2 regions of the Streptomyces sudanensis genome follow, and region 2 is predicted to be linked to the other one. Evidence: riboswitches for the same ligand, from Rfam matches in the RefSeq annotation. Region 2 holds a riboswitch; the other holds the start of a gene.
What was found. A riboswitch is a leader RNA that binds a small molecule or an ion and turns the genes downstream of it on or off. The one in region 2 is predicted to bind S-adenosylmethionine.
Positions count from the first base shown of each region.

Region 1: another riboswitch for S-adenosylmethionine. It lies ahead of MW084_RS07495 (aminotransferase class V-fold PLP-dependent enzyme); the one in region 2 lies ahead of thrC (threonine synthase).

Region 1 covers NZ_CP095474.1:1,623,429-1,630,645, reverse strand. Annotated here, with positions in the region: gene ctaE (aa3-type cytochrome oxidase subunit III) at 1-432, shown strand, start outside; gene qcrC (cytochrome bc1 complex diheme cytochrome c subunit) at 495-1,304, shown strand; gene qcrA (cytochrome bc1 complex Rieske iron-sulfur subunit) at 1,301-2,350, shown strand; gene qcrB (cytochrome bc1 complex cytochrome b subunit) at 2,347-3,972, shown strand; gene trpD (anthranilate phosphoribosyltransferase) at 4,091-5,155, shown strand; SAM riboswitch class IV at 5,265-5,383, shown strand; gene MW084_RS07495 (aminotransferase class V-fold PLP-dependent enzyme) at 5,578-6,990, shown strand; gene MW084_RS07490 (Lrp/AsnC family transcriptional regulator) at 7,009-7,217, opposite strand, start outside.
Region 2 covers NZ_CP095474.1:2,710,263-2,717,479, reverse strand. Annotated here, with positions in the region: gene MW084_RS12585 (KGGVGR-motif variant AAA ATPase) at 1-509, shown strand, start outside; gene MW084_RS12580 (alpha,alpha-trehalose-phosphate synthase (UDP-forming)) at 602-1,996, opposite strand; gene MW084_RS12575 (glucosyl-3-phosphoglycerate synthase) at 2,041-3,006, opposite strand; SAM riboswitch class I at 3,155-3,300, shown strand; gene thrC (threonine synthase) at 3,319-4,614, shown strand; gene MW084_RS12565 (MoaD/ThiS family protein) at 4,634-4,912, shown strand; gene MW084_RS12560 (cold-shock protein) at 5,419-5,622, shown strand; gene groL (chaperonin GroEL) at 5,964-7,217, shown strand, end outside.

The DNA.
Region 1 (7,217 bases), 1.1 Mb from region 2:
GGCCACCTGAACTTCCCGTTCTCGGCGACCAACACCACGATCCTGGTGCTCTCCTCCCTCACCTGCCAGCTCGGCGTCTTCGCCGCCGAGCGCGGCGACGTGAAGAAGCTGCGCACCTGGTTCATCGTGACGTTCGTCATGGGCGCGATCTTCATCGGCGGCCAGGTCCTGGAGTACACGGAGCTGGTCAAGGACGCGGGCATGTCCCTGTCCTCCGGCCCGTACGGCTCCGTGTTCTACCTGACCACGGGCTTCCACGGCCTTCACGTGACGGGTGGCCTCATCGCGTTCCTGCTGGTCCTCGGCCGGACGTACGCCGCGAGGCGATTCACTCACGAGCAGGCAACCGCTGCCATCGTCGTGTCCTACTACTGGCACTTCGTCGATGTGGTCTGGATCGGCCTCTTCGCCACGATCTACATGATCAAGTAATCGGGCCCGGCCCGAACTTCCAGCAAGCATCGACGCAGAAGATCCTGACACCGGGGTAATCCGTGAAAAAGCTCTCCGCACGACGACGCCATCCGCTGGCGGCGGTCGTCGTCCTACTTCTCGCGCTGGCGGCCACCGGGGGGCTGTACGCCGCGTTCGCACCCGCGCGCACGGCACAGGCCGACGAGACCGCCCAGTCCCTCGCCATCGAGGAGGGCAAGAAGCTCTACACCGTCGGCTGCGCGAGCTGCCACGGCACCGCCGGTCAGGGCGCCTCCGACGGCCCGCCCCTGGTCGGCGTGGGCTCCGCCTCGGTCGACTTCCAGGTCGGCACCGGCCGGATGCCCGCGCAGCAGCCGGGCGCCCAGGTCCCGAAGAAGAAGAACATCTACACGCAGGCCCAGATCGACCAGCTCGCGGCGTACATCGCGTCGCTCGGCCCCGGCCCGATCACCCCCACCGAGAAGCAGTACAGCGTGGAGGGCGCGGACGTCGCCAAGGGCGGCGAGCTGTACCGCAACAACTGCGCCCAGTGCCACAACTTCACCGGTGAGGGCGGCGCGCTCACCAAGGGCAAGTACGCGCCGAGCCTCGACGACGTCGACGAGAAGTACATCTACGAGGCCATGCAGTCCGGCCCGCAGAACATGCCCGTCTTCCCCGACACGACGCTGCCGGAGAAGGACAAGAAGGACATCATCGCGTACATCAAGGCCGTCAACGGTGAGGAGACGCCGACCCCCGGCGGCTTCGCGCTGGGCGGTCTGGGACCGGTCAGCGAGGGCCTGTTCGGCTGGATCTTCGGTCTGGGTTCGCTGATCGCCGTCGCCGTCTGGGTCGCGGCCCACACCGCTAAGGCCAAGAAGTCATGAGTAGCCAAGAGATTTCCGAAGAGAGCCTGCCGTACGAGCAGGACACCGCGCACGGCAAGGCACTGGCCGAGAACCCGTTCGCCGACCCGGGGCTGCCGCCCCACAAGCCCCGCATCCAGGACATCGACGAGCGGGCCGCCAAGCGTTCGGAGCGCACGGTCGCCCTGCTGTTCACGATCTCGATGCTGGCCACGATCGGCTTCATCGCCTCGTTCGTGATCTTCCCGGTCGAGAAGATCGTGTACGTGTGGCCGCTCGGCCACGTGAGCGCGACCAACCTGTCGCTCGGCCTGACGCTGGGCATCGCCCTCTTCTGCATCGGCGCCGGCGCGGTCCACTGGGCCCGCACGCTGATGTCGGACGTGGAGGTCGCCGACGAGCGCCACTCGATCGAGGCGACCCCGGAGCTCAAGGCCAAGGTCCTGGCCGACTTCGCCCAGGGCGCGGAGGAGTCGGGCCTGGGCCGGCGCAAGCTGATCCGCAACACCATGTTCGGCGCGCTGGCCATGGTGCCGCTCTCCGGTCTGGTGCTGCTGCGCGAGCTGGGCCCGCTGCCGGAGAAGAAGCTCTTCCACACCTCGTGGGCCAAGGGCAAGCAGCTCATCAACATGAACACGATGGAGCCGCTGCGCCCCGAGGACGTCGCGGTCGGCTCGCTCACCTTCGCCATGCCGGAGGGTCTGAGCGAGGAGGACCACGACTTCAACACCAAGATCGCCAAGGATGCCCTGATGATCGTCCGGATCCAGCCGGAGGACATCAAGGACAAGCGCGAGCTCGAGTGGTCGCACGACGGCATCGTGGCGTTCTCCAAGATCTGCACCCACGTGGGCTGCCCGATCTCCCTGTACGAGCAGCAGACCCACCACGTCCTCTGCCCGTGTCACCAGTCCACCTTCGACCTCTCCGACGGCGCCCGCGTCATCTTCGGCCCTGCCGGCCACGCCCTCCCGCAGCTGCGGATCGGCGTGAACGACAAGGGATTCCTCGAGGCGCTCGGCGACTTCGACGAGCCGGTCGGTCCTGCATTCTGGGAGCGCGGATGAGTACCGCACACAACGCGAAGCGGAAGGCGCCCGCCGGCGAGCGGGTGGCCGACTGGGCGGATGGCCGGCTGGGGATCTACACCCTGGCCAAGGGCAACATGCGGAAGATCTTCCCGGACCACTGGTCCTTCATGCTGGGTGAGATCTGCCTCTACAGCTTCATCATCATCATCCTCACGGGTGTGTACCTGACGCTGTTCTTCCACCCGAGCATGAACGAGGTCGTCTACCACGGCAGCTACGTGCCGATGCAGGGCGTCCGCATGACCGAGGCGTACGCCTCGACGCTGGACATCAGCTTCGACGTCCGCGGCGGTCTGCTGATCCGGCAGATCCACCACTGGGCGGCGCTGATCTTCATCGCCGGCATGTTCGTGCACATGATGCGCGTCTTCTTCACCGGCGCGTTCCGCAAGCCGCGCGAGATCAACTGGCTGTTCGGCTTCCTGCTGCTCGTCCTCGGCATGTTCACCGGTTTCACCGGCTACTCGCTCCCGGACGACCTGCTCTCCGGCACCGGTGTGCGCTTCACGCAGGGTGCGATCCTGTCCGTGCCGATCGTCGGCACGTACCTGTCGATGTTCCTCTTCGGCGGCGAGTTCCCCGGTCACGACATGGTCGCCCGGTTCTACTCGATCCACATCCTGCTGCTGCCGGGCATCATGCTCGGGCTCATGGTGGCCCACCTGATCCTGGTCTTCTACCACAAGCACACGCAGTTCGCGGGCCCCGGCCGGACGAACAAGAACGTGGTCGGCATGCCGCTGCTGCCGGTCTACATGGCCAAGGCCGGCGGCTTCTTCTTCCTGGTCTTCGGTGTCATCGCGGCCATCGCCGGCATGTTCACCATCAACCCGGTGTGGGCGCTCGGCCCGTACCGGCCGGACATGGTGTCCACCGGCGCCCAGCCCGACTGGTACATGGGCTTCGCCGAGGGCCTCGTCCGCGCCATGCCCGGCTGGGAGATCAACCTCTGGGGCCACACGCTGGTCCTGGGCGTGTTCGTCCCGCTGGTCCTGTTCGGCCTGATGCTGGCCGCGATCGCGGTCTACCCGTTCATCGAGTCCTGGATCACCGGGGACAAGCGCGAGCACCACATCCTGGACCGCCCGCGCAACGCCCCGACGCGGACGGCGCTCGGCGTCGCCTGGGTCACCGGCTACATGGTCATGCTGATCGGCGGCGGCAACGACATCGTCGCCACCTACTTCCACATGTCGATCAACGCGGTCACCTGGTTCGTCCGGATCGCCTTCTTCGTCGGACCGGTCCTCGCGTTCATCATCACCAAGCGGATCTGCCTGGGCCTCCAGCGCCGCGACCGCGACAAGGTGCTGCACGGCCGCGAGACCGGCATCATCAAGCGGCTGCCGCACGGTGAGTTCGTCGAGGTCCACGAGCCGCTCAGCCAGGCGCAGATGTACGCGCTCACCGCGCACGAGCAGTACGCCCCGGTCGAGATCGGCCCGACGGTCGACGACAACGGCGTCGAGCGCAAGCCGACCGCCATGCAGAAGCTCCGCGCGAAGCTGAGCAAGGGCTACTACGGCGAGGGGAACCAGATCCCCAAGGCCACGGCGGAGGAGCACAAGGAGATCAGCGCGGGCCACGGCCACCACTGATCGACCGACCCGAAGGTCGCCACGCAAGAAGGGCCCCGTCCGTTCCCGGGCGGGGCCCTTCGCCGTCCCCGGCTCGCTAGGCTGGGGCCGTCCAACCGTCACGGACCAGGGAGCGACCATGAGCGCCGTACCGCCCGCCGGAGGCCCCACCGCGGCGGGCCGCTCCTGGCCCGCCGTCCTCGACGCCCTGCTCTCGGGCAGGGACCTCGACGCGGACGCGACCGCCTGGGCGATGGAGCGCATCCTCAGCGGGGAGGCGACGAACGCGCAGATCGCCGGCTTTGCGGTGGCCCTGCGCGGCAAGGGCGAGACCGTGGAGGAGATCTCCGGCCTCGTCCGCACCATGTACGCCCACGCCCGGACCATCGAGGTCCCCGGCCCGTCGGTCGACATCGTCGGCACGGGCGGCGACGGCGCGCGGACCGTCAACATCTCCACCATGTCGGCGGTCGTCGTCGCCGGTACGGGCGCGAAGGTGGTCAAGCACGGCAACCGCGCCGCCTCGTCGGCGTCGGGCGCCTCCGACGTCCTGGAGAAGCTCGGCGTCAACCTGGAGCTGTCCCCCGAGCGGGTGGCCGAGGTGGCGCAGGAGGCGGGGATCACGTTCTGCTTCGCCGTCCGGTTCCACCCGGCGCTCCGCCACGTGGCCGCGGCCCGCAAGGAGCTGGGCATCCGGACGACGTTCAACTTCCTGGGCCCGCTGACCAACCCGGCCCGGGTCCGCGCCCAGGCGACGGGGGTGGCCGACGCCCGGATGGCGCCGATCCTGGCCGGGGTGCTCGCCGGGCGCGGCTCGTCGGCGCTGGTCTTCCGCGGCGATGACGGGCTCGACGAGCTGACCACGACGGCCGGGTCCCGGGTGTGGGTCGTCCGGGACGGGAGCGTCCGCGAGGAGGTCTTCCACCCGCACGACGTGGGCCTCGACGTGGTACCGGTGGAGGCCCTGCGCGGCGCCGACGCCTCGTACAACGCGGACGTGGCGCGCCGGCTGCTGGCCGGCGGGACCGGGCCCGTACGGGACGCGGTGCTGCTGAACTCGGCGGCGGCGCTGGTCGCGCTGGACCCGTCGGACGCGCCGCTGGCCGAGCAGTTGCGGGCCGGTATGGCCAGGGCGGCCGAGTCGATCGACTCGGGGGCCGCCCGCGACGTCCTGGACCGCTGGGTGCGGGTCACCAACCGCTAGCCGCCGCGGGCCCGCGCCGCCACTCCGCGGGCCCGCGCCGCCGCGCGGGGCGCCGTCCCGGGGCGCCGCCTTGCGGGACGACCGGGTACGTGTGGCAGGATGCCCGGCAGGTCACGAGTGACAGCGACGAAGGCCCCGGCCCGCTGTCCGGCAACCCTCCGTCCGTGGCGGGGTGCCCCGGGTGAAGACCAGGCCGCAGGCAGAGAAGGCCCGCGGCAAGCGCGGGCCCCTGCACACCCTGGGGTCCTGGTCCCGAGGGAGTGGTCTCGTGAGCAAGCGAATGCGTTAGGGCCCTTCGGCCCCTTCCCCCTCCTCCGCGCGGTCGCCGCCGCGCGTCGAGGCGCCCCCCGCGTGCGCACGGCCGTCGAGCCGTCCCGCGGGCCCCGTCCCCGTTCGCCTTCCTCTCACCGGGAGAGTCCGCCATGTCCGCGTACCCGAACTCCGACGACCTCCTACGTGCCGGCGTACCCGAGTCCTCCGCCCCGGCCGCTCCCGGGCTGCCGCTGCCCGTCCTCGGGCGGGACGTGACCGTGCCGCTGGCCGGCGGCGGGGAGATCGGGTACGCCGCGCTGGACCACGCGGCCAGCGCCCCGGTGCTCCAGCGCGTGTGGGACGACGTCGCCGCGTACGCGCCGTACTACGGCAGCGTCCACCGGGGCGCCGGGTACCTGTCGCAGCTCTCCACGGACCTGTTCGAGAACAGCCGCGGCACGGTCGCGCGGTTCCTCGGCTGCCGCCCCGGCGACCAGGTCGTGTTCACCCGCTCCACGACCGACTCGCTGAACCTGCTCGCCCGCGCCCTGCCCGCCGGCTGCGAGGTGTTCGTCTTCGAGACCGAGCACCACGCCTCGCTCCTGCCGTGGCGGGGCGCCCGTGTGACGTACCTGGACGCGCCGCGCACCCCCGGGCGGGCGGTGGAGGCGCTGGAACGCGCCCTGGCCGACCGGGACCCCCACGGGCCCGCCCTGGTGTGCGTGACCGGCGCCTCCAACGTGACCGGCGAGCTGTGGCCCGTACGGGAGCTGGCGGCCGCCGCGCACGCGCACGGCGCGCGGATCGTGCTGGACGCCGCCCAGCTGGCGCCGCACCACCCGGTGGACGCGGCGGACCTGGACGTGGACTGGGTGGCGTTCTCGGGGCACAAGATGTACGCCCCGTTCGGGGCGGGTGTGCTGGCCGGGCGGGCCGACTGGCTGCGGGACGCCGAGCCGTACCTGGCGGGCGGCGGCGCGTCGCGGACGGTGGTCCGGCGGGCCGGCGGCGGGATGGACGTGTCCTGGCACACGACGGAGGCCCGCCACGAGGCCGGGTCGCCGAACGTGATCGGCGCCTACGCCGTCGCCTCGGCCTGCGCGGCGCTCACCGCGGCGGGGTTCGACGCGCTCGTCGCCCGTGAGCGGGAGCTGACCGCACGCGTACGGGAGGGACTGGCCGGGGTGCCCGGGGTGCGGGTGCTGTCGCTGTTCGGCGACGACGCCCCGCGCGTCGGCGTCCTGTCCTTCGTCGTGGAGGGCTGGAGGAGCGCGGACTTCGCCGCGGAGCTCTCCGCCGGGTACGGCATCGGCGTCCGCGCCGGGCTGTTCTGCGCCCATCCGCTGCTCGGGGCCCTGCTGGGCCGGTCGCCGCAGGGACCGGGGGAGTGCGGGGCGGAGGCCGGGCCCGGAGGGGCGACGCTCGACGCGGTCCGGGTCAGCTTCGGCGCGGGGACGCCGGACGAGCACCTCGACCGCCTCGTCCGGGCCGTGCGGGAACTGGTCCGGGACGGCGCCCGGAGGGAGCGCCGCGCCCCGGCCGCGCCCGCCGCATGGCCGGTTCCAGTTCACTCGTTCGAGTGAATCAGGGAGGGGGGAGGGTCAGGTGTCGAGGCCGATCGCGAACGCCGCCTCCAGGTCGTGCTGCGAGTACGTGCGGAACGCGACGTGGGTGTCCGTCGCGACGACGCCGGGGATCTTGCTGATGCGGCCGGGGATGACGTCGGCCAGGTCGTCGTGGGCGGGCACGCGGACCATGGCGATCAGGTCGTAGGTGCCGGTGACGGAAAAGACCTCGCTCACGCTGTCGA
Region 2 (7,217 bases):
TGGATTACTCGTGGGAGCGCCTCGTACAAGCTCTCATTCCCGTCTGGGGGGTGAAAATGGGGCGTAAGAACTCGCGGGAGGCCAGGTCGGACCGGTGGGTACCGGCTGCTCTGGGGGACTTCAACGATCAGGTTCAGGCCCGGGACGTCGTACGTTTCATCCGGGATGCCGCGCAGTTCTCTCAGGGGGACCAGGACTGGCCCGACCGCCTGCTCACCCCGAGTGCCATGCGCGAGGCCCTCGTGAAGGGAAGCCGGGAGAAACTGGAGGAACTACTCCAGGAGAATTCCGTCGTGGGCAGGCTTCTCATCGATGTCGGGCGGTATGCGGATGACGTCGTCATGCCGTTCAACGCCGAGGACGTCGGACTGGACGCCAATGCCATTGCGAAACTGAAGGAAGCCGGGGCGCTGGACCGGGATGCCGACGGCCTCTACCGGCTGCCGGAGATCTACCGGCACGCCCTCGGCTTCCGCACACGAGGAAGGGTCAGGGTCATCCGCCCCTGAGACCCCGGAACGACGCCGCTGCGCAGCACCTCAGTGGAGACTGAGGTGCTCGCGGCACACAGGGGCGGGTACGGGCTTCCAGCGTACGGAGATCATTCTCCCCGCAGCGCCTCCAACTGGTCCAGGAACCAGCGCTGGGGCGGGAGCGCCGTCGCCGCGGCGGCCAGGCGGGCGGTGCGCTCCGCGCGCTCGGCCGGGGCCATCGACAGGGCCTCGTGCAGCGCCCGGGCGGTGCCGGTCACGTCGTACGGGTTGACCGTCACCGCGTCGGCGCCCAGCTCCTCGTGGGCGCCCGCCTCGCGGGACAGGACCAGGGCGCAGCCCTCGTCGGAGACGACCGGGACCTCCTTGGCGACGAGGTTCATGCCGTCCCGGACGGGGTTGACCAGCGCCACGTCCGCCAGGCGGTACGCCGCCAGCGAGCGCGCGAAGTCGTCCTTCACGTGGAGGAGGACCGGCGTCCACGCCTCCGTGCCGAACTCGGCGTTGATCTCCTCCGCCACCCGCGAGACCTCCGCCGTGTACCGCCGGTAGACCTCCAGGTCCTGCCGGGACGGGTAGGCGAAGGCGATGTGGACGACCCGCTCGCGCCACTCCGGGCGGGTGGCCAGCAGCTCCCGGTACGCCAGCAGCCCGCGCACGATGTTCTTCGACAGCTCGGTGCGGTCCACCCGGACGATCGTCTTCCGGTCGGCACCACCGATCTGCTCGCGCAGCGCCGCCATCCGCTCCTCGACGTCCGCCTCCCGGGACCGCGCCCGCAGGAACCCGGCGTCCGCGCCGAGCCCGTGCACCCCGATCTCCGTCCCGCCCGTGCCGCCCACCGTGCGGGCGCAGCAGGCCGCGAACGCCTCCGCCCAGCGGTGCGTCAGGAAGCCGAGCCGGTCCGCGCCCAGCATGCCGCGCAGCAGCTCGCGCGCGACGTCGTCGGGGAGCATCCCGAAGTAGTCCGGCGGCGCCCAGGGGGTGTGCGAGAAGTGCCCGATGCGCAGGTCCGGCCGCAGCTCGCGCAGCATGCCCGGCGCCAGCGCCAGGTGGTAGTCCTGGACCAGCACCGCCGCGCCGGGCGCGGCCTCCTCGGCCAGCGCCCGCGCGAAGGCCCGGTTGTACGCCCGGTACGCCTCCCACCGGCGGCGGAACTCCGCGTCGAAGACGGGCTCCAGCGGCGTCTGGTACAGCATGTGGTGGACGAACCACAGCACCGAGTTGGCGATGTCGTTGTACGCGGCGGCGTGCGTCCCCTCGCCCGCCAGCGCGTCGACGTCCAGCATCCGGACGCCCTTCTCGCCGACGCCGCGCCGCACCGCCTCCCGGTCGCCGTCGCCCAGTGCCGCGCACACCCACACCGCGCCCGCGTCGGGCCCGATCGCGGAGAGCCCCGACACCAGCCCCCCGCCGCCGCGCCGCGCCTCCAGTCCGCCGTCCGCCTCGCGCAGCGCGTAACTGACCGGACCGCGATTCGATGCCACCAGGATGTCCGAGACCATGAGCCCAACCTAGCCCGACCGGGAAACGCTCAAACGTGCGGGAATCACGCCACCCGGCGCCTGCGCAGGTACTCCTCGACCTCCCGCATCGGCGGCCTCTCCTCGGTGTCCACGGGGTGCGTACGCGGCGCGAAACCCGTCTCCGTGCGGTCGAACTGCGTCAGCCACGGCCGTACCAGGTGACCGCGCGACAGCCGCTGCTGCGCGGTCCGGTAGATCGTCGCGGCCATCCGCCCCAGGGCCCGGTCGTCCTGGTGCCGGTGGAGCCGCACGCCCACGTCCACCTGGGCCAGCGCGTCCAGGCCCACCAGGTGCAGCGCGTCCACCAGCAGCCCCAGCTCCACCCCGTACCCCACCGGGAACGGCAGCCGCTCCAGCAGCGTGCGCCGCGCCGCGTACTCCCCGCCGAGCGGCTGGACGAACCCGGCCAACCGCGGCCAGTGCAGGTTCAGCAGCGGCCGGGCGACCAGCTCCGTCACCCGCCCGCCCTGGCCGCCGGCGCCGTCGCCCGGGCCGCCCGTGAACGGGCGGTCGTACATCGCCTTCACGAACTCCACGTCCGGGTCGGTCAGCAGCGGCCCCACGATCCCGGTCACGAAGTCCGCGTGGAACTCCCGCAGGTCCGCGTCGACGAAGCACACCACGTCGCCCTCCGTCACCAGCAGGGAGCGCCACAGCACCTCTCCCTTGCCGGGCAGGGCGGGCACGCGCGGCAGCACGTCGTCGCGCGCCACCACCCGCGCGCCGGCCCCCGCGGCCACCTCCGCCGTGCGGTCGGTCGATCCCGAGTCGACGACGACCAGCTCGTCGACGAGCGGCACCGCCTCCGACATCAGGTCGCGGCGGATCACGGCGACGATCTCGCCGACCGTCGCCTCCTCGTTCAGCGCGGGCAGGACGACGCTCACCGTCGTGCCGCGGGCCCGCTTCGCGGCGAGTAGCCGGTCGATCGGCCGGTCGGCCACGGACCAGGACCGCCGGCCCAGCCAGCGCTCCACCTCTTCCAGCACGCGCGCCACTCCTCAGGTCGTCACGGGGGCGCGGATGATCCGTCTCGCGGTTCGGACGGCCGTCTCGGACGGGCACCCCTTCGGTTACAGTCTTGAGCAACGCACGGGACCTCCGCATACCGGGGTCCCCGTGCCGACAACCGCATACCGCTCATCCAGAGGGGCAGAGGGACACGGCCCGATGAAGCCCCGGCAACCCTCCAGCCGGTCTCTCCGCGCGTCACGCGAGGTCCCCGGCTAGGGAAGGTGCCAAATCCGTCTCACGGCGACACCCGCCGGTGAGAAAGATGAGGAGAAAGGGCCTCGCCACCCATGGCCGCGCAGACCGCCGCACCCACCGCACCCACCGCACCCCCCGTCGACCTCGGCCCCGCCGCGGGCCTCTCCTGCCGCGAGTGCGGCGAGCGCTTCCCGCTCGGCCCCGTCTTCGCCTGCGAGCACTGTTTCGGCCCCCTCGAAGTCGCGTACGACCTGCCGGACTGCGGCCCGCAGGAGCTGCGCAAGCGCATCGAGGCCGGCCCCGCCAGCATCTGGCGCTACGCCCCGCTGCTGCCCGTCCCCGCGGACGTCGCGGACCGGCCGAACCTCCACCCCGGCTGGACCCGGCTCGTCAGGGCCGACAACCTCGCGCGCGAACTGGGCGTGACCGGCGGGCTGTACGTCAAGGACGACTCGGGCAACCCCACGCACTCCTTCAAGGACCGCGTGGTCGCCCAGGCCCTGGAGGCGGCCCGCGCCTTCGGCTTCACCACCCTGTCGTGCTCCTCCACCGGGAACCTGGCGGGCGCGGTCGGCGCCGCCGCCGCGCGGGCCGGCCTGCGCTCCTGCGTGTTCATCCCGCACGACCTGGAGCAGGGCAAGGTCGTCATGGCCGCGGTGTACGGCGGCGACCTGGTCGGCATCGAGGGCACGTACGACGACGTCAACCGCTTCTGCTCGGAGCTCATCGGTGACCCCCTCGGCGAGGGCTGGGGCTTCGTCAACGTCAACCTGCGGCCGTACTACGCGGAGGGCTCCAAGACCCTCGCCTACGAGATCTGCGAGCAGCTCGGCTGGCGGCTGCCCGACCAGCTCGTCGTCCCCGTCGCGTCCGGCTCCCAGCTGACGAAGATCGACAAGGGGCTGCGGGAGCTGGTCGCGCTGGGTCTGGTCGAGGACCGGCCGTACCGGATCTTCGGTGCGCAGGCGGAAGGGTGCTCCCCGGTGTCGGCGGCCTTCAAGGCCGGCCACGACGTCGTGCGGCCCCAGCGGCCGGACACGATCGCCAAGTCGCTCGCCATCGGCAACCCGGCCGACGGCCCGTACGTCCTGGACATCGTCCGCCGCACGGGCGGCGCGGTGGAGGACGTGGACGACGAGCGGATCGTGGACGCCATCAAGCTGCTGGCCCGCACCGAGGGCGTGTTCGCCGAGACGGCGGGCGGGGTGACCGTCGGCGTCACGCGCAAGCTGGTCGAGGGCGGGCTGCTGGACCCGTCCCTCACCACCGTCGTCCTCAACACCGGCGACGGCCTGAAGACCCTGGACGCCGTCGCCCCCACCACCGGCCCCACCACGACCATCCGCCCGAGCCTGGAGGCGTTCCGCGCCGCCGGCCTCGCCCGCTGACCCCCGGGAGGCACCCGTCATGAGCGTCAACGTCCGCATCCCCACCATCCTGCGCACCTACACGGGCGGCCGGGCCGAGGTCCCGGCGGAGGGCGCGACCCTCGCGGAGGTCATCGAGTCCCTGGAGAGGGACCACCCCGGCATCGCCGCCCGCGTCCTGGACGACCAGGGCCGGCTGCGCCGCTTCGTGAACGTCTACGTCGACGACGACGACGTCCGCTTCGAGCAGGGCCTCGCGACCGCCACCCCGGACGGCGCCGGCGTCTCGATCATCCCGGCGGTCGCCGGGGGCTGCTGACCGGCCGTCGACGGGGCGCCCGGCCCTTCCCGGGCGCCCCGTCCGCCCGCTCCGGTACGTCCGGCCCCGGACCCCGGTTCCGGGGCTCCGGTTCCGGGTACGCGGGCGTTCCCGGCCCTCACGGGAGACCGGGAAAACGGAGGCGGCAATTCCGGGGGATTGGGCGCGGTAGAGTTGGGGAAGCCCGCGCCGGCGCCCTTCATCGGACACCTGTGGGAATGCGCCGGGCGCCGATAAGAAACAGCCAAAGTGCCGCCACCCGATGCGCGTTTTGCGGCCTTTGTCCGGCCCGACTTGCCCGGGATTATCGCCGTTCCGGCCGCCTTTTCCCTTCGCCGACATTCGGCTTTCCCGTCCGATCGACCTGTTGCGGACGGCAGTCCGGCGGATACATTCGGCCGCGGTCGACGCGTTCCGGCGCACGCCCACCCCTGTCAGTGGGCGAGGTCTGACCCGGGTCCGCGAGGTGCGGTCCTGCGCAAGGGCCAGTAATAGGGGAGTTAGGCATGGCTCAGGGCACCGTCAAGTGGTTCAACGCGGAGAAGGGGTACGGCTTCATCGCGGTCGACGGTGGTGCGGATGTTTTCGTGCACTACAGCGCGATCCAGATGGACGGCTACCGCACCCTGGAGGAGGGTCAGCGGGTCGAGTTCGAGATCTCGCAGGGCCAGAAGGGCCCGCAGGCGGACATGGTCAAGATCGCCGTCTAGGCACGACGCGTTCCGGCCGGCTGCATCGGGTGGAGGGCCCGTACCCCGTGGGGTGCGGGCCCTCCGTGCGTCCGCCCCCCCGTCCCTGCGGGACCCCGCCGACACCGTGGGGCGCTTGCACTCTCCCATGCCGAGTGCTAATCATTGCGTTAGCACTCTCCGAGTGAGAGTGACAAACGAAGGACCTCGTCGGTGAGGCTCGCACAACGCGTGGGGCAGGGAACCACACGGCACGCGGGCCGTCCGTCGCGGGCGCCAGCGCGGTCCGGAGCAATCCTTCCCCACGCTCTCAACTGCGTCCGAGCAGGGGAGACCCCATCAGTCCGGGAGGACCACTTCACATGGCCAAGATCATCGCGTTCGACGAGGAGGCACGGCGCGGTCTCGAGCGCGGGATGAACCAGCTCGCCGACGCCGTCAAGGTCACCCTTGGCCCCAAGGGTCGCAACGTCGTCCTCGAGAAGAAGTGGGGCGCCCCCACGATCACCAACGACGGTGTCTCCATCGCCAAGGAGATCGAGCTCGAGGACCCGTACGAGAAGATCGGCGCCGAGCTGGTCAAGGAAGTCGCCAAGAAGACGGACGACGTCGCCGGTGACGGTACGACCACCGCGACCGTGCTCGCCCAGGCGCTGGTCCGCGAGGGCCTGCGCAACGTCGCCGCCGGCGCCAACCCGATGGCCCTGAAGCGCGGCATCGAGAAGGCCGTCGAGGCCGTCTCCGGCGCGCTGCTGGAGCAGGCGAAGGACGTGGAGACCAAGGAGCAGATCGCCTCCACCGCCTCCATCTCCGCCGCCGACACCCAGATCGGCGAGCTGATCGCCGAGGCCATGGACAAGGTCGGCAAGGAAGGCGTCATCACCGTCGAGGAGTCCAACACCTTCGGTCTGGAGCTGGAGCTCACCGAGGGCATGCGCTTCGACAAGGGCTACATCTCGGCGTACTTCGCGACCGACATGGAGCGCATGGAGGCCGTCCTCGAGGACCCGTACATCCTCATCGTCAACTCCAAGGTCTCCGCGGTGAAGGACCTCCTCCCGCTGCTGGAGAAGGTCATGCAGTCCGGCAAGCCGCTGCTGATCATCGCCGAGGACGTCGAGGGCGAGGCCCTGTCCACGCTGGTCGTCAACAAGATCCGCGGCACGTTCAAGTCCGTCGCCGTCAAGGCCCCGGGCTTCGGCGACCGCCGCAAGGCCATGCTCGGCGACATCGCCATCCTCACGGGCGGCCAGGTCATCTCCGAGGAGGTCGGCCTCAAGCTGGAGAACGCCGGTCTGGACCTCCTGGGCCGCGCCCGCAAGGTCGTCATCACCAAGGACGAGACGACGATCGTCGACGGTGCCGGCGACAGCGACCAGGTCCAGGGCCGCGTCAACCAGATCCGCGCCGAGATCGAGAACTCCGACTCGGACTACGACCGCGAGAAGCTCCAGGAGCGCCTGGCGAAGCTGGCCGGCGGCGTGGCCGTCATCAAGGCCGGTGCCGCCACCGAGGTCGAGCTGAAGGAGCGCAAGCACCGCATCGAGGACGCGGTGCGCAACGCCAAGGCCGCCGTCGAGGAGGGCATCGTCGCCGGTGGTGGCGTGGCCCTGCTC